Regions from separate parts of the Stenotrophomonas sp. SMYL41 genome, predicted to be linked through region 1. Evidence: predicted binding sites of a transcription regulator. Region 1 holds the regulator's gene; the other holds the start of a gene.
The links. The regulator FliA, encoded in region 1, starts transcription of late flagellar genes. The targets are predictions, from matches to a motif close to TAAAGTTTNNCNNNCNNNGGCCGATAA.
Positions count from the first base shown of each region.

Region 2: V3B30_RS07180 (GGDEF domain-containing protein) is a predicted target of FliA. The motif match lies at 14,146-14,172, and genes of this name have one in related genera.

Region 1 is NZ_JAWIRX010000003.1:4,857-20,778, reverse strand. It holds gene flhA (flagellar biosynthesis protein FlhA) at 1-581, shown strand, start outside; gene flhF (flagellar biosynthesis protein FlhF) at 727-2,349, shown strand; gene V3B30_RS04170 (P-loop NTPase) at 2,336-3,223, shown strand; gene V3B30_RS04165 (RNA polymerase sigma factor FliA) at 3,220-3,963, shown strand; gene cheY (chemotaxis response regulator CheY) at 4,021-4,413, shown strand; gene V3B30_RS04155 (protein phosphatase CheZ) at 4,413-5,018, shown strand; gene V3B30_RS04150 (chemotaxis protein CheA) at 5,021-6,871, shown strand; gene V3B30_RS04145 (flagellar motor protein) at 6,962-7,702, shown strand; partial or broken gene motD (flagellar motor protein MotD) at 7,704-8,576, shown strand; gene V3B30_RS04135 (ParA family protein) at 8,725-9,507, shown strand; gene V3B30_RS04130 (chemotaxis protein CheW) at 9,504-10,757, shown strand; gene V3B30_RS04125 (STAS domain-containing protein) at 11,058-11,366, shown strand; gene V3B30_RS04120 (response regulator) at 11,363-11,728, shown strand; gene V3B30_RS04115 (chemotaxis protein CheA) at 11,774-13,762, shown strand; gene V3B30_RS04110 (methyl-accepting chemotaxis protein) at 14,154-15,922, shown strand, end outside.
Region 2 is NZ_JAWIRX010000004.1:291,352-307,273, reverse strand. It holds gene V3B30_RS07250 (VOC family protein) at 1-225, opposite strand, end outside; gene V3B30_RS07245 (hypothetical protein) at 337-1,221, opposite strand; gene V3B30_RS07240 (GNAT family N-acetyltransferase) at 1,225-2,289, opposite strand; gene V3B30_RS07235 (aminotransferase class III-fold pyridoxal phosphate-dependent enzyme) at 2,318-3,718, opposite strand; gene V3B30_RS07230 (MtnX-like HAD-IB family phosphatase) at 3,769-4,485, opposite strand; gene V3B30_RS07225 (DegT/DnrJ/EryC1/StrS family aminotransferase) at 4,653-5,861, opposite strand; gene V3B30_RS07220 (DMT family transporter) at 5,872-6,270, opposite strand; gene V3B30_RS07215 (EamA family transporter) at 6,267-6,626, opposite strand; gene V3B30_RS07210 (alpha/beta fold hydrolase) at 6,628-7,464, opposite strand; gene V3B30_RS07205 (sensor histidine kinase) at 7,545-8,924, opposite strand; gene V3B30_RS07200 (response regulator) at 8,921-9,604, opposite strand; gene V3B30_RS07195 (metallophosphoesterase) at 9,738-10,865, opposite strand; gene V3B30_RS07190 (helix-turn-helix domain-containing protein) at 10,939-11,388, opposite strand; gene V3B30_RS07185 (MFS transporter) at 11,467-12,684, shown strand; gene V3B30_RS07180 (GGDEF domain-containing protein) at 12,698-14,113, opposite strand; gene V3B30_RS07175 (TonB-dependent siderophore receptor) at 14,400-15,922, shown strand, end outside.

The DNA.
Region 1 (15,922 bases):
ACGCGCCGGAACTGCTCGGCCACGAAGAAGTGCAGCACCTGCTGGCCAACCTGGCCAAGAGCGCGCCCAAGCTCGTCGAAGATCTGACGCCGAAGGCGCTGCCGCTGTCGGCGGTGGTGCGCGTGTTGCAGAACCTGCTGGTCGAGCGCATTCCGATCCGCCAGCTGCGCAAGATCGCCGAAGCACTGGTCGAACACGCTCCGAACAGCCAGGACCCGGCCGTGCTGACCGCCGCCGTGCGCACCGCGCTGGGCCGCTTCATCGTGCAGGAGATCGCCGGAATGTCGGCGGAGCTGCCGGTGTTCACCCTCAACCCGCAATTGGAACGTGTCTTGCAGGAGTCCACGCAGGGCAACGGCGCCGCGCTGGAACCCGGACTCGCTGAGCGACTGCACCAGAGCCTGGCCGAATGTGTCAGCAAGCAGGAAGCCCGCAACGAGCCCGCGGTCGTGCTGGTACCTGGCCCGGTGCGCGCCGCGCTGGCCCGCCTGGTCCGCCACAGCGTTCCGTCGCTGTCGGTCCTGGCCTACAGCGAGGTGCCGGAGGACAAGCGCCTGAAGCTGGTCGGAACGATCAGCTGACGCCGCCCTCCGATGCGCCAGAAAACAGACACCACTTTCGAACCCACGCACCAGACAGATACCAAGGGGAACCCGCACCGTGCAGACCACCGACCACCCGAGTTCCCCGACCGCCACCCCGCCGTCTTCGTCCCGTGACCACAGCATGAAAATCAAACGATTCGTCGCCGCCGACATGCGCTCGGCCATGAACCTGGTGCGCAAGGAACATGGTCCTGACGCCGTGATCCTGTCCAACCGCCGGATCGAGGAAGGCATCGAGATCGTCGCCGCCGCCAACTACGACGAGAGCGCCGTGCAGCGTGCACTGGAAGCCTCGCGCCGCGACGTGGCGCCGCCGCCGGCACCCAGGCCGCGCACCGCCGCCGACGCGGTGATCGCCGCGGTCACCCGCCGCCGCAGCAGCACCCCGGCCCCGGAACCGGTCGCCGCCACCACCTCGGCCGTCGCCGCCCTCGCCCGTGCCGCCGTCGGTGCCACCGGCCGCACCCTGGACAGCGCCGACGAAATCGTGCCGACCCGCGGCAGCACCGGCTTCGCCGCCACCCTGGCGCGCGCCGCCGTCAACGAACCGGCACTGCCGGAACAGAGTTACGCCCCGTTTGCCGAAGCCATCGTCGCACCGGCGGCCACCAGCGCCACGCCGGCCAACCGCGCCCGCTTCCAGATCGACCCGCCGCACGAGGCGCATCACGAAAGCGCCGCACCGGCCGTGCAGCCACCGCCGCTGCCGACCGCTGCCGTGACCGATGCGCAGCCCGAGGTCGCCCGCAGCGAACCGGCAGCGGCCGAAGCCGCCGTCGACGCCAGCCCGGCCCCCATGCTGGCCCCGGCACCGACGCTGACCGTGGTCGCCCAGGACGACGCCGAGATCCGCCAGCTGCGCCAGGAAGTGGCCGGCATGCGCCAGGTGATCGAGCGCGAGATGAACCGCTTCACCGACGAGCGCCTGCGTGGCTGCCCGGTGCGCGCCACCGCGCTGGACCTGATGGACGAATACGGCTTCGATGCCGGCCTGGCCCGCGACGTGGCCATGCAGATCCCGCTGGAGACCGAGGCCCACCGCGGCCGCGGCCTGATGCTGGGGCTGATCTCGCGCAAGCTGCCGATCGCCCCGGTCGACCCGCTGGAAGAAGGCGGTGTGATCGCCCTGGTCGGCCCCACCGGCGCCGGCAAGACCACCACCATCGCCAAGCTGGCCTCGCGCTTCGCCGAGAAGCACGCGCCGCGTGACGTCGCCCTGGTCACCACCGACACCACCCGCATCGGCGCCCGCGAACAGTTGTATGGCTACGGCCGCCAGCTCGGCATCGCCGTGCACGAAGCCAACAGCGGCACCGACCTGGACCAGCTGCTGGAACGCCTGAAGGACTACAAGCTGGTGCTGATCGATACCGCCGGCCTGGGCCCGCGCGACCGCGCCCTGGCTGCCCAGCTGCAGTGGCTGCGCGCCGCCCGCCAGGTGCGCACGCTGCTGGTGCTGCCGGCCAACACCAGCTTCGGCGACATGGACGAGGTGGTCCGCCGCTTCGGTGCGGCCAACCTGCAGGGCCTGGTGCTGAGCAAGCTGGACGAGACCGGCCGCTTCGGCAACGCCCTGTCGGTGGCCGTGGACCACGCCCTGCCGATCACCTGGGTGACCGATGGCCAGGACGTCCCGGAGGACCTGCACCGGGCCAGTGCAGCCAATCTTGTACTTCGCCTTGAAGATTTGCGCCGAGCGGCCGATATGCCCTGCAACCCGGAGTTGAACCATGCCGTCGCGTGAGTACGCCAAGCTGACCAAGACCTTCCCGCTGTCGGCCACCCGCAGCGAGCCGCTGGGCCCTGTGCGCACCATTGCCGTGACCGGCGGCAAGGGCGGCGTGGGCAAGACCAACGTGTCGGCCAACCTGGCCGTGGCGCTGGCCGGCATGGGCAAGCGCACGCTGCTGCTGGACGCCGACCTCGGCCTGGCCAACATCGACGTGATCCTGGGGCTGAACCCCACCTTTACGCTGGCCGACCTGGTTGCCGGCCGCTGCTCGCTGGACGACGTCATCGTCGAAGGCCCGAACGGCGTGCTGGTGGTCCCGGCCGCCTCCGGCCGCCGGCACATGGCCGAACTGGCCCCGGCCGAGCATGTCGGCCTGGTCAATGTGTTCTCCGAGCTGGAACGCGAGCTGGACATCATGGTGGTCGATACCGCTGCCGGCATCACCGATGGCGTACTGACCTTCTGCCAGGCCGCGCAGGACACCGTGGTGGTGGTCTGCGATGAGCCGGCCTCGATCACCGACGCCTACGCACTGATCAAGGTGCTGTCGCGCGAGCGCGGCGTGGACCGTATCCAGGTGGTGGCCAACATGGTGCGCGACCCGAACGAGGGCCGCGTGCTGTACGAAAAATTGACCCGCGTCTGCGAGAAGTTCCTCGCCGATGTCTCGCTGAACTACCTGGGTTGCGTGCCGCAGGATGATTGGCTGCGCCTGTCGGTGCAGCGCCAGCAGCCGGTGGTGAAGGCCTACCCGTCCAGCCCATCGGCGCTGGCCATCACCGAGATCGCACGCCGCACCGCGCGCTGGCAGGCACCGACCGAACCGCGTGGCGGTGTCGAGTTCTTCCTCGAGCGCATTCTCAAACAGCGCGGGGTGGCCGCATGAAAGGCGCAGCCCAGTACAGGGAAGTCCAGCGCTCGGCGGCCAACGAGGTCATCGCCCAGCACTCGGACCTGGTGAGGCGCATCGCCCACCACCTGGCCGCACGCCTGCCGGCCAGCGTCGAAGTCGACGATCTGATCCAGGCCGGCATGATGGGCCTGATCGAAGCCTCGCGCAGCTACGACGCCGACCAGGGCGCCTCGTTCGAAACCTATGCCTCGATCCGCATCCGCGGCTCGATGATCGACGAGATCCGCCGTGGCGACTGGGTGCCGCGCTCGGTGCACCGTCGTGCACGCGACGCCGCCGCCACCATCCGCCGCCTGGAACAGAGCACGGGCCGTGCTGCCAGCGCCACCGAAGTCGCCGCCGCGATGGAGATGCCGCTGCCCGAGTACCTGCGGCTGATGGAAGACGCCGCACGTGGCCAGGTGCTGAGCCTGGAATCGCGCATCGAAGACCAGGGCGAACTGGACACCGTCGCCCAGGGCGGCCCGACCCCGCAGCAGGTCCTGGAGCGCGGCGAATTCGGCCGCGAGCTGGGCAAGGCGATCGGCCACCTGCCCGAGCGCGAACAGCTGGTGCTTTCGCTCTACTACGAGCAGGAGCTGAACCTGAAGGAGATCGGCGCCGTGCTCGGCGTGAGCGAGTCGCGGGTCTGCCAGATCCACGGCCAGGCCGTGCTGCGCCTGCGCGGCCGGCTGAAGATATTCGAGGCCGCCGATGCCGGCCTCGAAGAATGAACATCCCCGAGGCGTCTGCCCCCGGCCGCCCGGAATGAACAACAAAGGAACTCTGCTTTGAACAAGAACATGCGCATCCTGATCGTCGACGATTTCTCGACCATGCGTCGAATCGTCAAGAACCTGCTGGGCGATCTGGGCTTCACCAACACCGCCGAAGCCGAGGACGGGCATGCCGCGCTGTCGCTGCTGCAGAGCCAGTCGTTCGATTTCGTGGTCACCGACTGGAACATGCCGGTGATGACCGGTATCGAGCTGCTCAAGGCGATCCGCGCCGACGCCAAGCTGAAGACCCTGCCGGTGCTGATGGTCACCGCTGAAGCCAAGCGCGAGCAGATCATCGAAGCGGCCCAGAACGGCGTGAACGGTTACATCATCAAGCCGTTCACCGCGCAGACGCTGGAAGAGAAGCTCGGCAAGATCTTCGAACGCCTGGCAGCCAGCGCCTGATGGATACCACGGTCGACAAGAACGCCCTCGCCCTGCGCCTGCAGGAAGCCCTGGACGCACTGGAGTCCGGTGACGAAGCCGCGTGGCGGCAGCGCATCGATGGGCTGGTCGCGCTGCGCACGCAGCCGATGATGAGTGGCCTGTCGCGGCTGGCCCGCGAGCTGGGACAGGCACTGGGTGAACTGCCGACCGTGCCCAGCGAAGCCGGGGAACTGGACGATGCCTGCGCACGCCTGGACCACGTGGTGGCGATGACCGAACAGGCCACCCACCGTACCCTGGACCTGGCCGAGGAATGCCGCAGCCTGACCGAACAGCTGCGCGCCGAAGGCCTGCAGCCGGGCCAGGACGCGCAGCTCGAGCGCATCCGCCACAACCTCACCGAGATCGCCCTGACCCAGAGCTACCAGGACCTGACCGGGCAGATCATCCGTCGCGTGGTCGGCATCGTCCGCCGCGTGCACGAAGGCTTCGGCGCGCTCGGCCTGCCGCCGGAACAGCATCGCACCGACCCGGAACTGGCCGGGCCGGCACTGAAGGGACTGGACCGCCACGCGGTCTCGCAGAACGACGCCGACGACCTGTTGTCGGATCTGGGGCTGTAAGCATGAGCGCTGTATCCGACGACATCACTGCCGATTTCATCATCGAGGCACAGGAGATCCTGGATCGCCTCGGCGAACAGCTGGTGTCGCTGGAGCAGGCACCGCAGGACGCCGAACAGCTCAATGCGGTGTTCCGGGGCTACCACACGCTGAAGGGCGGCGCCGGCTTCCTGGGTGTCACCGCCATGGTCGAGCTGTGCCATGCCGCTGAGGAAGCGCTGGGCGCCGCGCGTGCCGGCCAGGCCGTGCTGCAGGCCCATCACTTCGACGCCGCCCAGCAATCGCTGGATTACCTGCAGTCGATGCTGGATGCGGTGTCTTCCGGCACCGAGCCGGGCTATGCGCCGCCGGACCTGATCGCTCAGTTCGACGTGCATGGCAGTGCTGTGGCCGCACCCGCCGCCGCAGCAGCACCCGCTGCGGGTGGCAGCGACCTGATTACCGACGACGAATTCGAAGCGCTGCTCGACCAGCTGCACGGCGGCAACGCACCGACCGCAGTGGCGCCGGCAAAGAAGGCCGACGACGGGCTGATCAGCGAAGACGAGTTCGAAGCCCTGCTCGACCAGCTGCATGGTGGCGCCGCACCCGGCGCCAAGCCCGTGGCTGCGGTGGCGCCGGCACCGATCGCCGCCCCGCGCCCGGTGGCCGCACCGGCACCGGCACCGGCGGCCAAGCCGGCCGCCAAGCCGCTGGCCGAAGCCGAACACACCGTGCGCGTGGACACCAAGCGCCTGGATGCGATCGTCAACCTGATCGGCGAACTGGTGCTGTCGCGCAACCGGCTCAAGACCCTGCGTGCACGCCTGCGCGACGAGGAACTGGACCGTGCGGTGTCCACCCTCGACATCGCCACCGCACGCCTGCAGTCGGCGGTGATGCGCACCCGCATGCAGCCGGTGGGCAAGGTGTTCTCGCGCTTCCCCAAGGTCGCCCGCGACGTCGCCCGCTCGCTGAAGAAGGAAGTGGACCTGGAGCTGATCGGCGCCGAGACCGAGCTCGACCGCAACCTGGTCGAAGCGCTGGCCGACCCGCTGGTGCACCTGGTCCGCAACGCCATCGACCATGGCGTGGAAATGCCCGACCTGCGCGAAGCACAAGGCAAGCCGCGGATGGGCCATGTGCGGCTGTCGGCACAGCAGGAAGGTGACTACGTCAGTATCGAGGTGCAGGACGATGGCGCCGGCATCGACCCGGAAAAGCTGCGTGCGAAGGCACGCGAGAAGGGCCTGATCGATCCGGAAGCCGCTGCCCGCTTGAGCAGCGAGGAGTGCCTGCACCTGGTGTTCCTGCCCGGCTTCTCGACCAAGCAGCAGGTCACGGATATTTCCGGCCGCGGCGTTGGCATGGACGTGGTGCAGTCGCGCATCCGCGAACTCAGCGGCCAGATCCAGATCCAGTCGGAGCTGGGCCGCGGCAGCCGCTTCCTGATCCGCGTGCCGCTCACCCTGGCGATCCTGCCGACCCTGCTGGTGCAGGCCGGCGAGGACGTCTACGCGCTGCCGCTGGCGCGCGTGATGGAAGTGCTGCACGCACCGCGCACCTCGCTGGGCTGGTTCGATGGCCGCGCCGTGCTGGACCGCCGCTCGCACACGCTGCCGCTGGTCGATCTGCGCCAGTGGCTGGATGTGACGCCCGCTGCGTCGACCCTGCTGACGATCGTGGTGCTGCAGGCCGGCGAAGCGCGCTTCGGTCTGGTGGTGGACCAGGTGCGTGGGCGCGAGGAAGTGGTCATCAAGCCACTGCCGAAAGCGCTGCGCGGCCTGCGCGGTTATGCCGGTGCAACCTTGATCGGCGATGGTCGCATGGCCCTGATCCTGGATGTCGACGGCCTGCGCAGCCCGCACGATTGACCCGTTTGCTGAACCCGAAAAACTGTGAAGTCGCACCAGTAGCCCGTACCGGTGTCTCAAGTCCCATTCATACAAGCCGATACCGGATCCATGGATAGACTCAGCCTCATTGGACTCTTTCTCGCCCTGGCCTCGCTGGTCGGCGGCAGCATCCTCAAGGGCGCCGGCCTGGCGTCGTTGTGGTCGCCTGCGGCATTCGTGATCGTCATCGTCGGCACTGTTGCCGCGATCCTGCTGCATACCTCGCCGGCGGTGTTCAAGCATGCGTTCAAGATCGTGCGCTGGGTGGTTCGCCCGCCCCACAGTGATCGCCGCGAGCTGATCCAGCAGATCGTCGAGTGGAGCAACATCGCCCGCCGCCAGGGCCTGCTGGGCCTGGAATCGCAGGTGGAAGCACAGCAGGACCCGTTCCTGCGCAAGGGCCTGCAGCTGCTGGTGGACGGCGTCGAGCCCGAATCGATGCGGCACATGCTGGAAATCGAACTGGGCAGCCAGGAACACCAGGACCAGGCCGGCGCCAAGGTGTTCGAGGCGATGGGCATCTATGCACCGACGCTGGGCATCATCGGCGCCGTGCTGGGCCTGATCGCGGTGATGAAGAACCTGGCCGACCCGAGCAAGCTCGGCCACGGCATCGCCGCCGCGTTCACCGCAACGATCTATGGCATCGCCTCGGCCAACCTGCTGTTCCTGCCGATCGCCGCCAAGCTCAAGAGTGTGATCTCGCACAACACGCGCGACCGCGAAATGGTCATCGAAGGCCTGATCTCGATCGCCCAGGGCGAAAACCCGCGCAACATCGAAACCAACCTTTCCGGCTTCCTGCACTGACATGGCCCGCCGCAAGCACCACGAAGAGCATGCCAACCACGAAGCATGGGCGATCCCCTATGCCGACCTGATGACGCTGCTGCTCGCCTTCTTCGTGGTCATGTACGCAATTTCCTCGGTCAACGAGGGCAAGTACCGGATCATGGCCGACGCACTCACCGATGCCTTTGGTGGCGCGCCGCGCACGATCAATCCGGTGCAGGTCGGCAACAAGCAGGTGCAGGGCGGCGGCTGGGACAGCCCCTCGGTGATCAAGTCCGGCACCAAGATCGGTCCGTCCGCACCGGCACCCTCGCACGACCCGACCCTGCTGCCGTCGATGGCCTCGCAGATGCGCATGCCGGTTTCGGTACACAACCAGGAACAGATCGCGCGCGCCGAGCGCCAGCTCAACAGCATCGCCGACCGCCTCACCGCCGCGCTGGCGCCGCTGATCGACCGCGGCATGATCAGCGTGCGCCGCACCGAGCTGTGGATCGAAGTCGAGATCAACAGCGACATCCTGTTCCCCACCGGCTCGGCCGCGCTGGACGTGCACGCGCGGCGAACCCTGGCCAGCCTGGCTGAGGTACTGCGCGACGTACCCAACAGCGTGCGCGTGGAAGGCCACACCGACAACGTGCCGATCGCCACTGCCACCTTCCCGTCCAACTGGGAGCTGTCGGCCGGACGCGCCGCCAGCGTGGTGCACCTGTTCGCCGACCAGGGCGTGCAGCCATCGCGCCTGGCGATGGTCGGCTATGGCCAGTTCCGCCCGCGCGAAGAAAACGACAGCGCGCAGGGCCGCAACCGCAACCGCCGGGTGATGGTCATCATCCTGGCCGACACCTCGCACTCGGTGGATCCGCTTGGGCAACGCCTGAACGCGGCCTCCGGCGCCACTGACAGCACCGCCACCGAACAGGCCGCCGCAACGCCGGCCCGCGCTCCCACCTCCCCCATCGCACCGGTGACGTTGCCGCCGGTGCCGGCTGGCAGCCGCGTCGGCGCCGCCGTTCCCCCGGCAATGAAGGAGTAACCCGATGCGCATCTGGGCAGTCGCCAACCAGAAGGGCGGTGTCGGCAAGACCACCACCACCCTCGCCCTCGGCCGCGGCCTGGCCGCGCTCGGCCATCGCGTGCTGCTGATCGACCTCGATCCGCATGCCTCGCTCAGCCGCGCCTTCGGCGTGCCGGTGGATCCACCGCCGGCCGGCGTGCTGGAACTGTTCGGCGCACCGCCAGCCGACCTCGCCAGCCTGTGCCATGCCAGCAACATCCATGGCCTGGACTACGTCTGCGCACAATCCGCGCTGGCCACGCTGGAGCGCCGCAGCGCCAACCAGCCTGGCCTCGGCCTGGCCCTGCAGAACGCGCTGGCGCGCCACCAGGGCCAGCACGACTACATCCTGCTGGACTGCGCGCCGACCCTTGGCCTGCTGATGATCAACGCACTGGCCGCCGCCGACCGCCTGATCATCCCGACCCAGGCCGAACCGCTGGCCCTGCATGGTCTGGACGGCATGGTCCGCACCGGTGAGATGGTCGAACGTTCGCGTCGCCGCCCGCTGCCGATCTCGATCCTGCCAACCCTGTTCGACCGCCGCACCCGCGCGGGCAACGAGTCGCTGCGCACGATGCAGGATCGTCACGGCAGCCGCGTGTGGGAAGACGCGATTCCGATCGACACCCGCATCAGCAACGCCGCCGGCCTGACCCTGCCGAGCGTCGGCGAGGACTACCCGGGCCGTGGCCTCGCCGCCTACCGTCGCGCGTTGAACTGGATCCTCGGCGAGGATGCCCGTGCCCTGGAGCAGGCCGCATGAACAGTACCGGCATCCTCGACGACTACCTGGACGAACTGCTCGGCGAGGCGATCGCCCCGGCCGCCGTTCCCCTGCCCGCGCCGGTCAGCGCCGCCCCGGACCAGCCCAGCGAAGCCTCTGCCGAACGCGAGCCGACCTGGGATGACCTGCCGGCCGAGGTGATCTACGAAACCGAGACCATCGCCGCTGCCGCTTCCGTGGACAACGCCTCACTGGAGGCCGCCTTCGAGGCCGCCTCCGCGCCCGTCAGCGTGATCGATGCAGAACGCGAACCGACGTGGGACGACCTGCCCGCCGAAGTGATCTACGAAACGGACGCCCTCGTCGCAGTCCCGGCCGACGATGGCGCCGCGCTGGAGGCTGCCTTCGAGGCCGCCGCCGCACCGGCCAGCACCGCAGCCCCAGAACGCGAGCCGACCTGGGATGACCTGCCTGACGACGTCATCCACGAGCCCGCGCCGGCCCCCGCTGCAGGCACCGGCCCGGAGCCCACCTGGGACGATCTGCCGGACGAAGTGATCTACGAGACCGATCCGGCTGACAGCCAGCGCCTCGCCCACACCGACAGCCCCGGGCTGCAGGCCGCGTTCGAGGCGGCTGCCGGCGGCGAAGACGTCCCCACGCCGCCGCCTGCCGTGGTCGCAGCGCCGGTGGCACCACCGGCGTCACGTCCTGCACCGGCCCCGGCCGCACGCGCCGCCGCCACACCGCCGCCGCGCGTCGCCGTCGACGCCCCCGCAGGCAACCGCCCCGGCACCTGGCAGGAACTGCAGGCGCAAGCCCAGCAACCGGCCCGCAGCCCGCATCCGCAGAACCGTCGCGCCGGCGAACGCACGTCGCGCTGGCTGCGCCTGCGCTGCGGCCCCCAGGCCTATGCCCTGGAACTGCTGAAGGTCCAGGAGGTCGTGCTGCCGGTGCCACTGCTGCCATTGCGTGGCACCGCCGCAGCCATGCTGGGCATCATGAACCTGCGCGGCCAGGTCGTCCCGGTGATGGACCTGGGCCTGCACCTGGGCGCGGCGGCTGCCGAGGACGACGCCCAGACCCGTATCGTGGTCCTGGAAGAAAACGGCGAGACCATCGGCCTGCGCGTGTCTGCAGTGGAAGACGTCGCCAACCTCACCGATTCGCAGATCGAACCGCCCGATACCGCACGCATCTGCCAGATCTCCAATGATCTGTTCCGTGGCGTGGCCCGGGTCAGCCAGCGCCCGATGATCCTGCTCGACGCCACCCGGCTGCTGAGCTGAGCCGTAACGAAAAAGGGGACGGAGGGGATTAAGTCGCAATCGACCTGGCTCTACTGCAGCCCCCTCGGCAACGGCGACCGCGCAGTGGGGACGTAAGGTATTGATCCAACGGATCAACTCCTTGCGTCCCCAACAGGCACCGCGTCGGCGCAAAGCGCCGAGCCAGTTGCGACTTAATTCCCTCCGTCCCCTTTTCAACGGCGACCCGAACAGCACCGCATCGGCGCACCGCGTCGATTCCCCTAAAGAACCCCACCGGGGTGCCGTTATGGATCACGGAACCGTTTGTCCGGAGCAACGATGAGCACTGTCGAACTGGGTGGGGATCTCGGCATCGAGAGCACTACCGAGCTCAAGAACCGCCTCGCCCCACTGGTGGAGCAGGCAGGCGAGCTGACCCTGGATGCCAGCCAGGTCGCCCGCATCCACACCGCCGCCGTGCAGGTGCTGTGTGCGTTCGTGCAGGCGCGCCGCGAGGCAGGCCTGGGCACCGGCTTCCACGGTTGCACCGCAACCTTCCGTGACGCCGCGCGCCTGCTGGGCGTCACCCAGGCCCTGGGCCTGGACGTAACCCATGACAACCTGAAATCTGTGGAGAACGCTGCATGAGCGCACGTATCTTGGTGGTGGACGATTCGGCGTCGATGCGCCAGATGGTGTCCTTCGCCCTCACCTCGGCCGGTTTTGCCGTCGAAGAAGCCGAAGACGGCGCGGTCGCGCTCGGTCGTGCCAAGGGCCAACGCTTCAATGCGGTGGTCACCGACGTCAACATGCCGAACATGGACGGCATCGCGCTGATCCGCGAACTGCGCCAGCTGCCGGACTACAAGTTCACTCCGCTGCTGATGCTGACCACCGAATCGGCCGCCGACAAGAAGTCCGAAGGCAAGGCCGCCGGCGCCACCGGCTGGCTGGTCAAGCCGTTCAATCCCGAACAGCTGGTCGCCACCGTGCAGAAAGTGCTGGGCTGATCGCCCGGCACCGCTCCCCCTCTTCGCTTCCGGACCACCACTGCCATGAGCATGGACCTGCAACGCTTCCACGCCACCTTCTTCGAGGAGAGCCGCGAAGGCCTCGACGCGATGGAGGCTGGCCTGCTGGCCCTGGAATCGGGGCAGCAGGACGCGGAGATCATCAATTCGGTGTTCCGCGCTGCCCACTCGATCAAGGGCGGCGCCGGCACCTTCGGCTTCGACGCGATCGCCGGCCTGACCCACGTACTGGAGACGTTGCTCGATGAGCTGCGCGCCGGTAAGCGGGCACTGGAAGGCCACGCCGTCGACGCCATGCTGTCCTCGGTGGACGTGCTGCGTGCCCTGCTGCGCGAAGCCGAACATGGCCAGGCCGCCGATCCCGCCGCAGTCGCCGCGGTGAAGGCCCGCCTGGAAGCCGTGCTCTCCGGCCAGGCCGCCACCAGCGTCCCGACCGCCGCCGCAGCCAAGCTGGACGACACCCCGGAAGCCTGGCAGATCGGCTTCACCCCGGCGCCGTCACTGTTCATGAGCGGCAACGACCCGCTGCGCATCATCCGCGAACTGGAACACCTCGGTTCGCTGCAGGTCGCCGCGCGCATGGAACGCCTGCCGGGCTTCGCCCAGCTCGATCCACTCGAAGCCCACCTGGCGTGGGACCTGGGCCTGGTCGGCAAGGTGCCGCGCAGCAAGATCGAAGACACGTTCGCCTGGGTGCTGGACGACTGCGAGCTGGACATCCGTCCGGCCGCGCCACCGAGCCTGGCTACCCAGGCCCCGGCCACAGCATCTCCCGCTCCGGCGGCAGCAGCACCGCCGGCTCCCGCCGCGCCTGCCGCCAGCGGTGGTGCCGCCCAGGAAGCGGAAACCTCCATCCGCGTCAGCGTCGACAAGGTCGATGCGCTGATCAATCTGGTCGGCGAGCTGGTCATCACCCAGGCCATGCTCAAGCAGGTCTCGCACGCGCTGGATCCGGTCCACGCCGAGAGCCTGTTCGCCGGCCTGGACCAGCTTGAACGCAACACCCGCGACCTGCAGGAAGCGGTGATCGGCGTGCGCATGCTGCCGGTCGATGCGGTGTTCCGCCGCTTCCCGCGCCTGGTCCGCGACCTGTCCAGCCGCCTCGGCAAGCAGGTGCGCCTGCGCACCGTCGGCGAAGGCACCGAACTGGACAAGGGCCTGATCGAGAAGATCGCCGATCCGCTGGTGCACCTGGTGCGCAACTCGATCGACCACGGCCTGGAAATGCCCGACGTGCGTCGCGGTGCGGGCAAGGACGAAACCGGCACGATCACCCTGGCGGCCTCGCACCAGGGCGGCCACATCGTCATCGAAGTCAGCGACGACGGTCGCGGCCTGGACCGCGCCAAGATCCTGGCCAAGGCCTACGAACGCGGCCTGGCGGTGCCGGACAACCCGACCGATTCGCAGGTCTGGGACCTGATCTTCCAGCCGGGCTTCTCCACTGCCGATGCAGTGACCGACCTATCCGGGCGTGGCGTCGGCATGGACGTGGTCCGCCGCAACATCCAGGCACTGGGGGGCGAGGTGCAGATCGAAAGCAGCCTCGGCGCCGGCACCCGCACGCTGATCCGCCTGCCACTGACCCTGGCCATCCTCGATGGCATGACCGTGGCGGTGGCGGGTGAAACCCTGATCCTGCCGCTTGCTTATGTGCTTGAGGCGCTGCAGCCGCAGGCCGAGGACATCCGCAGCATGGCCGGCGAAGGCCGCGTGCTGCGCGTGCGTGGCGAGTACCTGCCGATCCTGTCGCTGAGCGAGTACTACGGCTACGGCAACCGCGCACCCGGCAGCGAATCGCTGGTGGTGGTGGTCGAAGGCGATGGCCAGAAGATCGCGCTGGAAGTGGACGAGCTGGTCGGCCAGCAGCAGGTGGTGGTGAAGAACATCGAGAACAACTACCGCCGCATCGGCGGGGTATCCGGTGCCACCATCCTCGGCGATGGCCGCGTGGCCCTGATCGTCGACATCGGCGGGCTGGTGCGTTCGCTGCGGATGCCGCAGGCCGCCTGATCCACGCTGCATGCGTGCACTGGACCGCCGCCCTTCGGGGCGGCGGTTTTTGTTTGCGCGCGCTCCGGCCATGTGTGGTTGGGGTCAGATCCCTTTTCTTTGAAAAGGGATCTGACCCCAATCCGCGCCCGAACCCATTCCGTGATCTCCGTCGCCGCGCTGGTTTCGTTCGCAACCACGCCACCGAAGCGGACAGCCCGCCATTGCAGCACTTTCGCGCTGCACTCCCTACGCATCCGAATGTGAACTGCGTCCATAAAGTCCATCCGAACCGCGCCGCTATTTCGCTTTGACGGCCGTCACCGAACCCCACCGGGCACCACCGTTCGCTCTGCAACCACCCCCAGCCGACGCAACGACGCCGGCGCCCTGCCCACCTGGAGCACCCTGCATGAAGTGGTTCCACGATCTGCCCATCGCCCGCAAGCTGGCCGTGGGGTTTACTCTCACCACCCTGATGACCGTCGTGCTGGGCGCATTCGCCCTGCTGCGCCTGAGCGAGGCCAACGCGCAGCTCAGTGCCATGGCGTCCAACGATATTCCGTCCGTGCAGTACCTCGGCGAAGTCCGCTCGCAGCTGGGTGAGTTCCGCACCTATGAGCTGGCCCAGCTGAGCATGCTGGACCAACCCGAGAAGGTGGCCGACTACAACAAGCGAATGGACGACACTGCCGCCGTCGTGCGCGAGCAGCTGGCCGCGTACGCCAAACTGCCGGCCGGTGCCAAGGAGCGGGAGCTCTACCGTGCCGTGCAGGCCGACATCGATGGCTACTTTGCAGCCAATGCCAAGCTGCGCGAAGCGGCCACCGCCGGTGATGGCGTCGTCGCACGCCAGATCTCCGACGACCAGTCGCGTCCGCTGCGCCGCAAGGCCTTTGAAGACCTCAAGGCACTGGGTGCGTACAGCAGCTCGCTGATGCAGGGCAAGATCGACAACGCCAATGCCACCCACCGCAACAGCATGCTGGCGATCATTGCCGCCATCGTATTGCTGGTTGTGGTCGCCGCTACCCTGGCGGTGGTCATCTCGCGCGCCGTGGTCGGGCCGCTCGGCAAGGCGGTCAACGCCATCCAGGCCGTCGCACGCGGCGACCTCAGCGTCACCACCCAGAGCACCGGCAAGGACGAGGCGGGCCGCATGCTCGCCGCCACCACCGAAATGACCGCGATGCTGCGCCGCTTCTCCGAGCAGACCCAGCTGATGGCGCAGATGCACGCCGGTCCGGACATCAGCCATCGCATTCCGGAAGACTTCCCGGGCGTCTACGGACAGCTGGCCAGCGGTATCAACACGGTCATCTTCGAACATCTCGACGCGATCCGCGATGCCATCGACGTGCTCAACCAGTACGCCACCGGCAACCTTACCCCGGATGCACGCCGCCTGCCGGGCAGCCGTGCGATCCTGCACGAGTCGATGGATGCGGCCAAGGCCAGCCTGTTGGCCATCAACACGCAGATCCAGCAGCTGGCCTCGGCAGCCGCCGCCGGTGACTTCAGCCAGCGCGGCGATGCGCAGCGTTTCGATCACGATTTCCGCGTGATGATCGAACAGCTCAACAGCATGATGCAGGTGGCCGACGGCAACCTCGGCCAGCTCTCGCAGCTGCTGCAGTCGATCGCCGCCGGCGACCTGACCGCACGCATGGACGGCCAGTTCAACGGCGTGTTCGCGCGCATGCGGGACGACGCCAACACCACCGTCGCGCAGCTGACCCAGATCGTCGGCCAGATCCAGGCCAGCGCCGGCAGCATCACCCTCGCCGCCGGCGAGATCGCCTCCGGCAACAGCGACCTGTCGCGCCGTACCGAGCAGCAGGCCGCCAACCTGGAAGAAACCGCCGCTTCGATGGAGGAACTGACCTCCACCGTGCGCCAGAACGCCGAACACGCCCGCCAGGCCAACCAGCTCGCGATCGGCGCGCATGGCGTCGCCTCGCAGGGCGGCGAAGTGGTCGGCCAGGTGGTCAGCACCATGTCGGCCATCGAAGCCTCGTCGAAGAAGATCGCCGAGATCATCAGCGTCATCGACGGCATCGCCTTCCAGACCAACATCCTGGCGCTGAACGCCGCCGTGGAAGCCGCCCGTGCCGGTGAACAGGGCCGCGGCTTCGCCGTGGTCGCCAGCGAAGTGCGTACCCTCGCCCAGCGCTCGGCCGC
Region 2 (15,922 bases), on a different contig from region 1:
GTCGACGTCCTCAACGATGAAGTACACCGCGCCGCCGACCTCGCAGTCGCCGCTGTGCTCGGTAAGGAAGATCGTCTGGCCGTCGCGCGTGAGCTGGGCGAACAGCGGGAAGCCAGGTTCGAAGCGGTGTTCCCAGTCGACCACGAAACCCAGCCCCTGCACGTAGAACGGTAGGGTGGTGTCGGCATGGCGCATGCGCAGTTGCGGGATGACGGTCTGGGGCATGACGAGAGCTCATGGGGCGGGCATCCAGTGTAGTGCCGGCTGTGGGCCGGCATCCTCGTGAGCCCGGGAACAGGAAGTTGCCGGGCCAATGGCCGGCACTACCGGAAGCGGTCAGCAGGCCGTCGGCACGGCGGCCATCGCCGCCAGCAGTTCACGGTTCACCTGCTGGTGCCGTGCCTGCCACACCGGCAGATCGTCGGCGCTGATGTCGGGCTGGCCATCCAGCGAGGACAGCCAGCGCTTGAAGCGGCTCCGGTAGTTGGCCAGCGACACTTCGCCGGTGATGTCACTGCCGACCAGGCCGCCGGCGCGCAGCGCTTCGATCACCACCAGTGCGTGTTCCAGCTGGAAGCGGCCCTGGTCCCAGTTGCTGCGGGCGACGTTCTCGGCGAACACGTCCTTGTCGATCGACAGGTAGGTCGGCTGTGGCGACTTCGCCTGCTCTGCGGCGAATGCGGCCACCAGCGCTTCGGGATGCTCGAAACGGCGGAAGGCGTGGCCCATGCCGAGGCGCTGACCCCAGCCCACGTCCACGTCCATGCACCAGTACGTCAACCGCCTGCCCATCAGCGGACGCCAGTGGTTCTCCCAGGCATGGCCGAGGCCGATGTCGCTGGAGGTGATGCCGAGCACGTGGATGTGCGAGATCTGCGGCAGCTTGCTGGCGGCGTTCACCCACGATCCGCAGTGCATGCCGAACGGGAAACGCATGTTGTCCGGATGGTTGTCCAGCACCACCAGCTGGAACGGTTCCTGCGCGCGCATGCGCTGCAGCAGCGGCAGGCTGAGGTGATGGAAGTCGCCACTTCCGAGCATCACCGTGCCGAGCTGGGCCGGCAGCGCTGCCAGCACTTCCGCCGCGAAACGGCCCAGCGTCGTATTGCTGCAGGCGAACCGCAGCGGATCGTGCCACTGCGGCAGGGCCAGGGTCTGCGCTTGGGGCAGCGGCAGCACGCCACCGTCCAGGTCCAGGATCAACGGGGAGCGCAATGGCATCGTTCAACCGCCTCCATCAGGTTCGCCCTGCAGATGCGGGGCCAGCTTGCGCAGGGCGGCGCGCAGCAGCGGCGAGCGTGCGTGGACCGCGTGCCGGGTGGAGGTGAAGCGGGCGCCCAGCTCGGCCTTGATCCGCGAGTCGGTCCAGCCGGCCACGTAGTGGCTCAGGCCGTGCTGCAGCGCGTACTCGAGGTTGTGCATCCAGCTGACCGCGTACAGGTTGTGCTCGCGCGACTGCGGATAAGCCAGGCCGATGTACTTGTCCACCAGCTTGCCGGCATGCACGTAGCACAGGTTCCAGCCGATCAGCTGGCCTTGGTTGCGGTACAGGAACATCCGTCCCTGGCCCAGGCTGTCGGCCAGCAGGTACTGGAAATAAGGCAGGTCGAGCTGGTCGAAATGCACGGCGCTCTGTGCGTACACGCCCAGGTACAGCGCATGCAGTTCGGCCTGCAGCTGCGGGTCGGCCAGGGCCGGATCACCGGTGGCGATGCACTCGACCTGCAGCTCGTCACGCGAGCGCAGCTTGCGCCGGATGTTCTTGCGGCGCGAGGACGACAGGCGTCCGAGATAGCCATCGAGTGAATCGAAATCGATCGCCACCCAGGCCAGCGGCATGCCTTCCAGTTCGACGAAGCCGCGTGCCAGCAGCGCCTGCAGGAAGGCACCGCTGTGTGCATTGGCGGCGTCGTCCAGCAGCGGCGAATCGATCGCCAGGTCCTTGACCACCAGCAGCCGGGTATCGCCGGTCGCGTGACGCGTCACGTCCTCGGCCAAAGCCTCTGGTGCGACGTGCGCGGGCAGCGGGGTGTACTCGGTGCTGGTGGCACCGACGAAGCGGGTCTTCCAGGTGATCCAGGGCCGCCACAGGCGCGACAGCGGCAGGCCAAGCAGCTTGCCGCGCAGGTCGTCATCCATCGTGGTGGTCAGGTCCAGCGGCGCACGGAAGGTCGGCAGGCCGCTGGGAAGGCGGCCCGCCTCGAACCCGTGCGGCGGGTGGGCCAGGAAGCCCTCCAGCAGCGCGGCCGGTTCCAGCGCGGTGCTGGACGCGCGTGACGTCATCTCCATCGGCACGGGAACCGGCAGCGCATCGACCTCAGCCCTTGGCCTTGGTCAGCGCCTGGTCGAGCAGGGTGATCGCCAGGTCGATCTCCTGGTAGCTGATGTCCAGCGACGGCGCGAAGGTGATCACGTTCTTGTACCAGCCACCCACGTCGAGTACGAGGCCCATGCGCTTGCCATCGTGCAGCAGGTCACCGGCCAGGCCGATGTCGACCATGCGGTCCAGCAGTTCCTTGTTCGGGGTGTAGCCGTCGGTCTGGCAGATCTCGGCGCGCAGGGCCAGGCCCAGGCCGTCGACGTCGCCGATTTCCGGGTGGCGCTTCTGCAGGCCACGCAGGCCGTCGAGGAAGTACGCGCCCTTTTCCGGCACGGTGCGCTCGTAATCCATTTCCTTGCCCAGCTTCAGCACTTCCAGGCCCATGCGGGTGCCCAGCGGGTTGGAGTTGAAGGTGGAGTGGGTGGAGCCCGGCGGGAACACGGTCGGGTTGATCAGCTCTTCGCGCGCCCACAGGCCCGACAGCGGGTTCAGGCCGTTGGTCAGCGCCTTGCCGAACACCAGCACGTCCGGGGTCACGCCGAAGTGCTCGATCGACCACAGCTTGCCGGTGCGCCAGAAGCCCATCTGGATCTCATCGACGACCATCAGGATGCCGTACTTGTCCAGCACGCGCTTGAGGCCGGTGAAGAAGTTGCGCGGCGGGATGACGTAGCCGCCGGTGCCCTGGATCGGCTCGACGTAGAACGCGGCGTATTCGGCCTGGCCGACCTTGGGATCCCACACGCCGTTGTATTCGCTTTCGAACAGGCGCTCGAACTGCCAGACGCAGTGGTCGGAGTACTCGTCCGGGGTCATGCCCTTCGGGCGACGGAAGGGGTACGGGAACGGAATGAACATCGCGCGCTCGCCGAAGTGGCCGTAGCGGCGGCGGTAGCGGTAGCTGGAGGTGATCGACGAGGCACCCAGGGTACGCCCGTGGTAGCCACCTTCGAAGGCGAACATCAGGCTCTTGCCGCCGCGGGCGTTGCGCACGATCTTCAGCGAGTCTTCAACGGCCTGCGCGCCGCCGACGTTGAAGTGCACGCGGCCGTCGAGGCCGAACTTTTCGTGCATGTCCACGGCAATGGTCTTGGCCAGCTGCACGCGGGTCGGGTGCAGGTACTGGCTGGCGACCTGCGGCAGGGTGTCGATCTGGTCCTTCAGCGCGTCGTTCAGGCGCTTGTTGCTGTAGCCGAAGTTGCAGGCCGAGTACCACATCTGCAGGTCGAGGTAGGGCACGCCCGCGCCGTCGAACATGTAGCTGCCTTCGCCACGCTGGAAGATCTTCGGCGGGTCGACGTAGTGGACGGTATCGCCGAAGGAGCTGTAGCGGGCTTCGTCTGCCAGCAGCTGCGCGTCGAGGGCAGCGGCGTCGGCGTTCTTGTCAAAAATGTTCATGCAGTTCGGTTCCGTGAAGGACGTTCGAAAGGGGGAAGGGGGGGGCGTGCTCAGGCGGTGGCCAGCAGCAGGGGCAGTCCGGCGGGCGGTGGGCTGGCGTCGAGGCGACGTGGCTGCAGCAGGCTGCCATCGAGCAAGCGCGGCAGCAGTGCGATTGCATCGTGGAAGGTGTCGATGGCGGCATGCTCGATGCCGGCGTTCGTGCAATGGGTGATGAGGCGACGCTTGGCGAACACGAAGTCGGCATCTTCGGACACGCAGAAGTCGGAACTGCCGTCGCCGATCATCAGCACGCGCGGTGCCTGGTTGGCACGTGCCTGCGCGGCGCAGGTGCACTTGCAGGTACCGCTGCGGCACCCTTCGGCCTGGTAGGGCGATTCCAGTTCCCAATGGTCTTCGCACCAGCGCAGGTGGTTGGCCACCACCGGCAACGGCGGCAGGCCGTGGTTGGCGAGGATGCGGTGGATCGCGTAGTCCAGGCCGTCGCTGACGATGCGCAGTGGCAGGCCCAGCTGCTCGGCGCGGGCGACGAAGGCAGCGAAGCCCGGGTCGATCTGTACCTGGTCCAGGTGTGCGTCGAGCGTGGCCGGGTCCAGTTCCAGCAGCCGAACCTGGCCCTGCATGCATTCACGCGAGCCGATCTTTCCCGACTTCCACTGGTCTTCCAGTTCCTGCCACCCCGGCTGGCCGTACTTCTCCAGCAGCGAGTCGATGACATCTTCGAGGCTGATGGTGCCGTCGAAGTCACACAGGATGCTCCAGTGCATGGCAGGTCCGTCGATGAGAAAGTCGTCCGGCACGGTGCCGGGGCAGGCTCAATGTAGGCAGGCAGCCTTTCTCGTTCCTTTCCTGTTGAAAGCCTGCACCGCAGGATGAGGAAAGTGTTCAGGAATCGAGTGCCCTGAACAGGCGCAATGCCCCGGAAATCGCGGTTTCAGGGCTGCGCTGCAGCCAGTGCGCGCAGGATCTGCGCGGTCTCTTCCTGGGTCTGCCAGGCGCTGTTGCCGAGGGTCAGCATGCGTGCAGCGAAGTCGCGCGCGTTCGGCATGTCGTCCTGCGGCACGATGCCACGCAGGTAGGCGTAGTCGGGCAGGGCATGGATGAACATGCGGCTGGCACCGAGGCCGCGCGGCCACAGTTCGTCCAACGCGGCATCGCGCGCGCGCTGGCTGGGCAGCAGCAGCATCAGCATCGGCCAGGTGCCGCCGGTGCCCGCCAGGCCATCGACCACCTCCACGGCCGGCAGCTGTGCCAGCTGCACACGCAGCTGCAATGCGCGCAGGCGCCCGGCCTGCAGGAACGCAGGCAGCCGCCGTGCAGCATGGGCGCCGATGTTCTGCCGCCATTGGCTGACCCGGTGCTGCGGGATGTCCAGCGGGAAGATGTCACCGACTGCTTCTTCCAGATCGCCACGCTGCAGTGCGCTACGCAGTGGATTGCCGTACACCAGCGACAGCAGCGAGGGGCGGTAGCAGGCGGCAAGGCCCAGCAGCTGCACGCTGCGAAGCAGCTCCCAGCGCAGGCTGAAACGCACCTGCTCGGCGGCATGTTCGGCCAGCGCGGCACGCAGCTCGTCATCGCGGCTGACCAGCAGGCCGCCTTCGTGCAGGCTCAGCCCCTTGCCGGCGGCCAGGCTGAAGAATCCGATATCGCCACGCAGGCCGACACTGCTGTTGCCGACCCGGGCGCCCAGCGCCTGCGCGGCATCTTCGATGACCCAGGCACCGGCGCCACGCGCGATGTCATTGGCCAGTTCGACATCGGCGATGCGCCCGCCCAGGTGCGTGGGCAGGATCGCCAACGTGCGTGCGTCGGCCAGGCGCGAGAGCTGTGCCGGATCAAAGTCGAAGTGGCCGCGGCGGGTATCACACAGTTGCACGCGCAGGCCGAGGCTGTGCACGGCAATCGGCACCAGCGGGCAGGTGTAGGCCGGCAGGATCACGGTATCGCGCTGGGGCGCACGCTTGCGCAAGGTGCGCAGCGCGATCAGCAGCGCGTGGGTGCCGGAACAGGTCAGCTGCAGCGGCGGTGTGCCGAGCTGGTGGGCCAGGATGTCGCGCAGGTCGCCGCCCCCCGGGAGGAAGTCGCTGGCCTGCATCGGCAGGCCGGCGGTCGGAGGCAGTTCGCGCGCGAACAGGTTCATCGCAGCCCGCTCACGAGGTGCTTTCGGCGGGGCTGTGCGGGTCATCCGCTTCGGCGCGGCCGAGGCAGACGATGCCGGCCACGATCAGTACCGCGCCCACCAGGTGGTGCAGGGTCAGTGGTTCGTTCAACAGCCACGCCGACAGCAGCAGCACGCTGATCACTTCCAGGTGCGAAGCCGCGAAAGCAGGGCCGATGGGTGCGTGGCGCAGCAGGCTCATCCAGGTGAAAAATGCACCGACGTAGCCAAGGATGGCACCGTACACCCAGGGCTGCGACAGCACGCGCAGCAGCCATGCCGTGTTGGCCTCGACCGGCAGCGCCGCATCACCGGCATACTTGAAGCACAGCTGGGCCAGCGTGTCGAAGGCCATCAGCAGAGGGAAGCCGATCACATACAGGCGCCTCATGAGCCGGCCCCCACCACCGCCACGCCCGCAGTGACCAGCAGCATGCCGGTTACCCGCAATGGCGTGAGTTTCTCGCGGAACAGGAAGCGGCCGGCGATCATCAGCGCCACGATGTTGATCGAGCCCAGCAGCACGCCCTTGGACAGCGGTACCAGTGACAGGAACGCGATCCAGGCGACGAACTCAAGTACATAGCAGGCGATGCCGATCCACAGCCAGGGGCGGCTGAGCATGTGTTTCCAGCGTTGCGATCCTTCGCCGTCCTGCGGGTCGCTGGCGGCGGCCTTGAAGGCGAGCTGGCCACCGGTATCGAGCACGACATTGGCCAGCCACAGCAGCGTGGCGAGTGCTCCCATTTCAGGCTACCGCCTTGAGGACGCCGCTGCGTTCACCGATTTCGGTGAAGAAGCGCGCGCTGCGGCGGATCACGTCGCGGCGTTCGCGGTCGATGGTGATCATGTGGTAGCTGTCTTCCAGTACCACCAGTTCCTTCGGGCCGCTGACCCGCGACATCACCAGCTCGGCGTTGCCCATGCTGGCCACGTCGTCTTCGCGGGCGTGCATCACCAGGCACGGTGCAGTGACCTGGTGCAGGTGGCGGCGGGTCCAGTTGCTCAGGGCGCGCATCTCGGCCAACGCGTGCCAGGGGTTGCCCGGAAGGCCGGCGGCAGCGCTGTCGCCGGACAGCATGGCGGCGCTGACCTGTGCGCGCAGGCGTTCGTCGCGCAGGCCGTACGGCGGTTCTTCCATGAACATGCGGTCGCGGCCGATGTTGAAGCGCTTGAACCACGGCAGCAGGAACGAGAAGCGGGCCACGGCGGGAATGTTCCAGCCGTCATAGCGGAAGGTGGCGCCGTAAACGCCGACGCCGGACACCCACTCGGGGCGGCGCGCGGCCAGCGCCAGCGACAGTACCGCACCCATCGACAGACCACCGACGAACAGCTGGTCGACCTTGCCACGCAGGCTCGCCGCCGCATCTTCCACACCCTGGTACCACTGTTCCCAGGTGGTCGCCAGCAGGTCATCCACGGTGCCGCAATGGCCGGGCAGCTGCACGCCGTGGACGGTGAAGCCGGCGTTGTTCAGGCCCTTTCCCAGCATGCGCATTTCCGCCGGGGTGCCGGTCAGGCCGTGGACCAGCAGCACGCCCTGCGGGCCACCGGGGAGGAAGAAGTCGTGCGATTCGGTCACCTGGCGGCTCCGGGACGGCAGTGGGGATGGTCAGGATCGCAAGCGCGATTTTCGCCAGCCTTTCAGCGCCCCGGTCCGGGTCAGGGGGCCTTCAGCAGCGGCAGCGTGATGGCAACCTTGAGGCCCCCGCCGGCACGATTGAGGAAGGTCAGGCGGCCGCCGAAGTGCTCCACCGCTTCGTGGGCGATGGCCAGGCCCAGGCCGGTGCCGCTGGCGGTGGTGCCGGGCGCGCGGAAGAAGCGCTCGCCCAGCCGCGGCATCACGTCCTCGGGTACGCCGGGTCCGTTGTCCTCCACATACAGCTCGACGTCATTGTCGTCCAGCGCGTGCACGCCGACCGTGACGGTCGCGCCGCGGCCGGCATAGCGCAGCGCATTGTCGATCAGGTTGTCCAGGGCCTCCTGCAGCTGGGCACCGTTGCCGAGCACGCGCAGCGGGCGAGGGCTGCCGCGGTAACCCAGATCAATGCCATCGCGGATGGCTTCGGGCACGCGCATCCGGACCCAGTGCGGCACCCGTTCGCACAGGTCCAGCGCTTCCACGGTTTCCGGGACGGTCTGCGCCCGGCTCAATGCCAGCAGCTGGGTGCTGACCCGCGCGGTGCGCTGGTTGAGCCGGCGGATGTGCTGCAGTGCTTCGCGCACCGTGTCCGGGTCACCATGCGCCAGCGCCTGATCCACGTGCAGGGCCATGCCGGCCAATGGCGAGCGCAGCTGGTGCGCGGCATCGGCGATGAAACGGTTCTGCAGCGTGATCATTTCCGCCTGGCGGGCAAACAGATCGTCGATGGTGCTGATCAGCGGCTGGATTTCCTCCGGTACGTCGGCATCGGAGATCGGCGCCAGTTCGCCGCGGCGCTGCGCCAGGCGGGTCCTCAGCGGGGTCAGGATGCGCAGGCCGTAGGTCACGCCGAACCAGACCAGGGCGGCGGTGCCCAGCGCCAGCATGGTCATCAGCGGAATGATGATCATCAGGATCTCGCGCGCACGCTGGCGGCGGTCGGCCATGCTTTCGGCCACGGTCACCGCCAGCTGGTCCTGCGGGTCGTTCATCGCCTGCGTGCAGACGGTGGCCATGCGCACCTGCTGGCCATTGAGGTTGCCGTCGTACAGCGCCGGATGCACACCGGTGCAGTCCTGCGAAGGGGCGTACGGGCTGAAGTCCGCGTTGCCGCTGAGCGTACCCATGCGGCTGCTGTCGACGTTGAAGTAGCGATGGCCGTCGGGGTCGTACTCGATCAGGAAGCGTGCCTGCGGAGACAGGTCGCTGGTCACCGGCATGGTGCTCAGCATCTGCGCGAACGAATGCGTGTCATCGATCAGGTTGCGGTCATGGATGCGGTTGGAATAGTCCAGCGCAACGTAATAGGCCAGGATCGTATTGAAGGTGAGCAGGCCCAGCATCGGCAACGCCAGGAAGGCGAGCAGGCGTCGGCGCAGGCTGGGGGGGCCACTGATCACGAGGCGCTTTCGTCCTGCGCGTCTTCCAGCATGTAGCCCAGCCCGCGCACGGTGCGGATGCCCATGCCACCGGGTTGCAGCTTGCGGCGCAGGCGGTGCAGGGCGATGTCCAGGCCGTTGTCGGTGAGGTCCTGGCCCCAGTCGCACAGTGCTTCCACCAGCTGCGCGCGCGAGACGATGCGCTCGGCGCGTACCGCCAGCGCCGACAGCAGGCCGAACTCGCGTGCGGTCAGTTCCAGCGGCTGGTCGTCGATCCATACGCGGTGCCCGGCCAGGTCCAGCCGCAGGCGGCCGATGCGCAGGTCCGGGTTGCCATTGCTGGTGACCCGGCGCAGCTGTGCGCGCACGCGTGCTTCGAATTCGTCCAGTGCGAACGGCTTCACCAGGTAGTCGTCGGCGCCGAGGTCGAGCACGCGCACGCGTTCGGCCAGGCCATCGCGGGCGGTCACCACCAGCACCGCCAGGCCATCACCGCGCTGGCGCAGGCGCTGCAGCACGTCGCGGCCGTCCAGCTGTGGCAGGCCCAGGTCCAGCACCAGCAATGCGTACTGGGTCGAGCCCAGTGCAGCGTCGGCGTGCGCACCGTTGTCGACGTGGTCAACCACGTGCCCCTGCCGGCGCAGCGAGGCGCACAGGCCGGAGGCGATATCCGGGTCGTCTTCAGCAATCAGAACGCGCATGCGCGGGGGGCTCCTGTGACGGTCAGGCCCACCGGAAGGACGGGGTGGGCCTCTCGGTTGCCGAGGGTAGCGGCAAACCGGCTGAAGGTGGAGCGCGGCGGCACCGCCGGCGGCCGTCGCGCTGTCCCGCCATTCAGTCCTGCAGGCCGGGCTTGCCTTGTGCCAGCGGCACCCGTGAGCCATCCAGCAGGCCACGGCTTAGCCTGCCTTCCTCGATGAACAGCAGTTCGCCGTTCTCGCCGTTCTTGATGCTGCTGTCGATGGCGATCACGTGGTCGCCATGGAAGCTGCTGACGTGGGGCATCGAGGTGTGGCCGACGACGATGCGCTTGAGCTGCAGGCGGTCAAGCACTGCCTGTACACCCGCCGCGTCGAGGCGTCCATCGAAGTAGCCGCGGTACCAGATCGGGCTGGTCTTGCCGTCATACAACGGCGCAGTGGCCGGGTCGGCCTTCACCTCGGCCTTGGGCAGGCCCAGTGACGCCTGGTAGGCCGCGTTGGTGCGCGCCGGGTCCAGCGCCAGTTCCACCGCCTCGGGCGAGATGCCGCCGTGCAGGAACAGGGTGTCGCCGATCTTCAGCAGCACCGGGCGGGTACGCAGCCACTGCCCGATCACCGAATCGGCACCGTACAGCTTCGGGTAGCTTTGGCCGAGCAGCTGGGCGCTGCGCAGGTACTTCGGGTTGACGTAGCGCAGGTCGTCGTACAGCACCATGGTCTCGTGGTTGCCGAGCACGAAGTGCACCGCGCCTCCGGCGGCTGCCGCCTGCTGCTGCAGGCCATACAGCAGCCAGAAGGCTTCGGTCACCTGCGGGCCACGATCGAACACATCGCCGGCAACGACCAGGGTGCTGGTGCCCAGCGCCCAGCGGTCCTGCGCATCGATCACCTTGTTGGCGCGCAGCAGGCGCACCAGCAGCCCGTACTGGCCGTGGATGTCGGACAGGGCGACGATGCGCGGCGTGGCCGGCAGTACGGAGATCGAAGGTGCATCCGGCGCGGCCACACGCACGGTGTGCCCGTAGCCGCAGCGTGGGGCGATATCGGTGCCTGCAGCCTGCGCGGCCAGCGTGTGCGACTCGACCTTGTCGTCGCAGATCCACTTGGCCTGCAACTGCGTGCCCTCGCGGAACACATAGGGACCATCGGCCTGCACGTGGCCGGCGGGCGCGACAACTTCGCGGGCCTGCATGGCTCCGGCGCCGCAGGCCAGCAGCGGCAGCAGCAGGGCGGTCATCAGGGAAGGGCGATAGCGCGGCATCGGCGGCGTCCGGCGGCGGAAACATCCGATGCTAACCGGCGCGGCCGGATCGTGGTGTGCGCGAATGGGCGGATCAGGCGCCGCGCCCGTCGTCCTTGAGCTTGCGCACGCGGGTCGCGGCGGCCTGCAGGGGCTGACCGTCGCGCCCGTGCGGTTGCATGTAGGGCAGCGGTCGCCGCGTGCTGGATTCGATCAGCTGCGAATGGGCTTCACCGGCCTCGAAGCGATGGCGCTCTCCCCACTGGCGCAGTGCGACCAGCAGCGGGAACAGTTCCTGGCCAGCGGCGGTGAGCACGTACTCCTGGTAGGCCGTTCCATCGGAGGCCGGCTGCAGCCGCAGGATGCCGGCCTCGACCAGCCGCCGCAGGCGGTCGCTGAGGATGTTGCGCGCCGCGCCGAGGCTGCGCTGGAAATCACCGAAGCGGGTGATGCCGTCGAACGCGTCGCGGATCACCAGCAATGCCCAGCGGTCACCGAGCAGATCGGCGCTGCGGGCGACGGGGCAGGGGCTGTCGGCGTGCATGCTGGGAATCTCCGAATGTGGTTGCAGTTTAAAACCAATGTCGGTAGCCTGCATCAAGTTTTAAATTGCAACCACATCATGAGTGCCACATCGCTTCCCCGCCCGCTGCAGGTCCTGCTTGCGGTTGCCGCCGGCGCCAGCGTCGCCAACGTTTATTACGCACAGCCACTGTTGGATCAGCTTGCATGTGCCTTTGCGCTGGACCGTGCCGTGGCCGGCGCGGTGCTGGCTGCTACCCAGGCCGGTAGCGTGCTGGCGTTGCTTGGCTTGCTGCCGCTGGCCGATCGTGGTGACCGGCGACGCCTGCTGCGGCTGCAGTTGATGGCGTTGGTGCTGGGCTTGCTGTGGTTGGCATCGGCACGCACGGCGGGCTGGCTGTTGTCGGGCATGCTGCTGGCCGGCCTGCTGGGCACGGCGCTGACCCAGGGCCTGATCGCCTACACCGCCATGCTGGCACCGCCCGAGCAGCGCGGTCGCGTGGTCGGTGTGGTGCAGGGCGGTGTGTTCATCGGCCTGCTGTTGGCGCGCGTGGTATCGGGTGCGGTCGCAGCCACCATCGGCTGGCGGGCGGTCTACCTGCTGTCGGCAGCGGTGATGGGGGCCTTGGCGTTACTGTTGTGGCGGCGCCTGCCGGCGGTGCCGGTACCGGTGCTACCACCGCGTTGGCGCGAACTGCTGGGTTCGATGCTGGGCATGCTGCGCCGGGACCGCACGCTGCGCGAGCGTGGGCCGCTGGCTCTGTTGTTGTTTGCTGGCCTCAACGTGTTCTGGGCGGCGGCGCCGCTGCCGTTGTCGGCGCCTCCTTTGCAGTGGTCCACCGCGGCCATCGGTGCGCTCGGCCTGGCCGGCGTAGTGGGCGCATTGATGGCGGCGCGGGTCGGGCACTGGATGGACCGCGGTTTCACTGGTCGGGTCAGCCTTGGCGCATTACTGCTGATGCTTGCCGCCTGGTGGCCGCTGCTGGGCCTGTCGCAGTCGCTGTCGTTGCTGCTGCTGGGCGTCATCGTGCTCGACCTCGGTGGGCAGGCACTGCACGTATCGAACCAGGCGCTGCTGCTGCGTGCACCGGCAGAACAGCATGGGCGCCTGGTGGCGCTGTACATGCTGTTCTATGCGGTGGGCAGTGGTGCTGGTGCGGCTGCCGGGCCCTGGATGCAGGCCCGGCATGGCTGGCCCGCGGTGTGCCTGCTGGGCGCCGGCATCGCGGCGCTGGCGTTGCTGTGGTGGGCGGGGGGGCGGGTGGTGGCGGTGACAGCAGCGGCTACCACCTGTATCGGTAGAGCCGGCTGTCGGTAGCGTCGGCATGCCGTCAACGCTGCAGTGCGCGCCGTCCCGGGGCTTCCTGCAGGTCCGCACTGGCCACCACCACGCGGTTGCGGCCGCTGCGCTTGGCCTCGTACATCGCCGCGTCGGCACGTGCCATCAGCCGCTCGTAGTCCGGGTGGCCATCGTGGCCGGCCACGCCGATGCTGGCGGTCAGTGACAGTACCTGGCCGTTGGCCAACGCCACCGGCGACTGCGCGATCTGCCGGCGCAGGCTTTCGGCGATCACCGCGGCCTGCGACTCGCTGGCCGCGACCAGCACCACCACGAACTCCTCGCCGCCATAGCGGAACAGGTAGTCGCTGCCGCGCGTGAGTTGGCCGAGCAGGCCGGCGACGTGCTGCAACGCGCGGTCGCCGGCATCGTGGCCGTGGCCGTCGTTGATCGCCTTGAAGTGATCCAGGTCGAGCAGCAGCAGCGAGAACGGTGTGCGGTTGCGCGTGGCCAGTTCGATCTCACGGCGTAGCACCGTTGGCAGGAAGCGGCGGTTGAGCAGGTTGGTCAGTGCATCGCTGCCGGCATCCAGTTCACCGATGCGCTCGAACAGCAGCGTCATCAGGGTGCGGATGGCGGCCAGGTCCTCGCGGATGGCCGGCAGCACCGCCAGTCGCTGCGCCGGGGCATCGTTGCTTGCTCGCTGCAGGTTGCTGTCGATGCGGGCCATCAGCTGGCCGACCTGCTGGGTCTCGCTGCTCTCGCCGAAACTGGGGATGCCCTTGTGGGTGAACCACAGGCCGAATTCCGAGGTGGCCAGGCTGGCGCTGTCGCTGGCCTGCACATGACCGGCCAACGCGTAGAGCAGGGCGTTCTCCCAGTCCAGCAGCAGTGCCCGCTGGCGCTCGCGCTCGGTGCCGACGTTCTGCACCAGTGAGAACAGCCGGTACGCAGCATCGGCACGGGTGGAGCGCTCGCGGGCATGGGTGTAGGCCAGGGTCATGCCTTCCATGGCGATGTCCATGATCGCGCTGAGGCAGTCGATGGCGGCGAACGCGGTAGCGCTGTCGGGCGCATCATCGCGCAGGCGCACGAACAGCTCGTGCTTGAGCACGCGCGCGCCACGGGTCACCAGATCGACCGGAATGCCGACCCGGGCATGCACATCGCCGATCAGCCGTTGCGAGGCGACGGTGGCGGCAATGCCGTTGGCATCGGTGGTCAGCAGCTGCACGAGCCAGCGCTGCATGGCTGGCTGCAGGCGCTGCTTGACCTGCTCATGGGACAGGAAACGGCGCGCGCGCGGGTCCTGCAGCAGGACGTCATAGAAGCGCTGGGCCAGTGTGGGGGGCGCGTCGTCGGCGGCCGCGTGCAACAGCGCAGTGGCGGCGGGGCCGGCCTGTTGCAGGCAGTGCTGCCAGGCCTCGGCCAGCGGCTGGCTGGCATCGTCCAGTTGGGGTGGTTCCACGTCGATCTCTGGCTGCGTACGACAAACCACGGGTATCGGCCGCGGTGGCGTGCGGTTGATGGCAGGTAAGCCGGCCAGTTTAAGCGCGATGCAGGGTTGCACGGTGCGCAAAGCACATCGGCGCCACTGCGGCAATGAGTGAACGCATTTGAGAATCACTCGCATTGATGGGAGAATGCGCGCACGGATCGGGCCGCAGGTGACTGCGGCGACGCTCCGACTCCCCCTCGTCGTTGCCTCAAGCCCTTTGCCAGAGGCCCCGTTGCCCTGCCAGAAGGTCCAGATCATGTCTCCTGCCGTTGTCCTTTCGCCGCGCCCGCTGGCGCTCGCCGTTGCCGCCCTGCTGGCGGGCAGCGCCCTGACCGCCCACGCCGAAACCGACGCCACCGATATCGACACGGTGCATGTCACTGCCTCGCAGATTGCCCGCCAGGCGTTGGGCACTTCGACCATCACCGCCGAGGACATTGCCAGGCGCCCGCCGGCCAACGACATCGCCGAACTGCTGCGCACCATGCCGGGCGTCAACCTCACCGGCAACAGCGCCTCGGGCCAGTACGGCAACAACCGCCAGATCGACCTGCGTGGCATGGGGCCGGAGAACACGCTGATCCTGGTCGATGGCAAGCGCATCGGTGCGCGGGATGCCGTGCGCATGGGCCGCAGCGGCGAACGCAATACGCGCGGCGATACCAACTGGGTGCCGGCGGAAATGATCGAGCGCATCGAAGTGCTGCGCGGCCCTGCAGCGGCGCGCTACGGCTCCGGTGCCTCCGGCGGCGTGGTCAACATCATCACCAAGCGCCCGACCGGCGACCTGACCGGTGCGGTCGACCTGTATGGGCTGGTGCCCGAGCACAGCGCCGAAGGCGGCAGCGAGCGCGTCGGCCTGCAGCTGAGCGGGCCAATGACCGACACCCTGTCGTTCCGCCTGTACGGCAATCTCAACAAGACCGACGCCGACTCACTGGACCTCAACCGCCAGTACGCGACCAACCCGAACGCGGTGCCGCCGGCTGGCCGCGAGGGCGTCAAGAACCGCGACGTCAACGCGCTGCTGCGCTGGGACGTGACCGCCGACCAGGTGGTGGAGTTCGAAGCCGGCACCAGCCGCCAGGGCAACATCTACGCCGGTGACCGCGCCGTCAGCACCACCGGTACCTCGACCGGAGTCGACCTGGCCGCCTTGGCCGAGGGCGAAGCGGAAACCAACCGCATGTACCGCAACACCGGCGTGATCACCCATCGCGGCCGCTGGGGGGACGTGACCTCGCGGGTAACGGCCGCAGTGGAAGCGGTGAACAACTCGCGCATCAACGAAGGCCTGGCCGGTGGCCCGGAGGGCAGCTTCAACGGCACCGACTGGTCGACCTCGCGCCTGCGCAACTACCAGCTGGATGGCGAAGTGAGTTTCCCGACCACGCTGGGGGGGGCCGAGAACATCTGGACGCTGGGCTTTGAATACCTCGACAGCCGCCTGACCGACCCGTATTCGATGAGCCAGTCCAGCAGCAGTGGCGGCGGCATCCCGGGGCTGTCGGCCGACCGTGCGCGCGGCAAGGCCGATGCGCAGACCACCGCCGTATTCGTGGAAGACAACATCTATCTGGGCGAGCGCTGGATCGTTACCCCGGGCCTGCGCTTCGACCACCACAGCCAGTTCGGCAACAACACCAGCCCCAGCCTCAATGCGCAGTTCCGCATCAACAGCGACTGGGTGGTGAAGGGCGGCATCGCGCGTGCGTTCAAGGCGCCGAACCTGTACCAGTCGAATCCGGACTATCTCTACTACACCCGTGGCAATGGTTG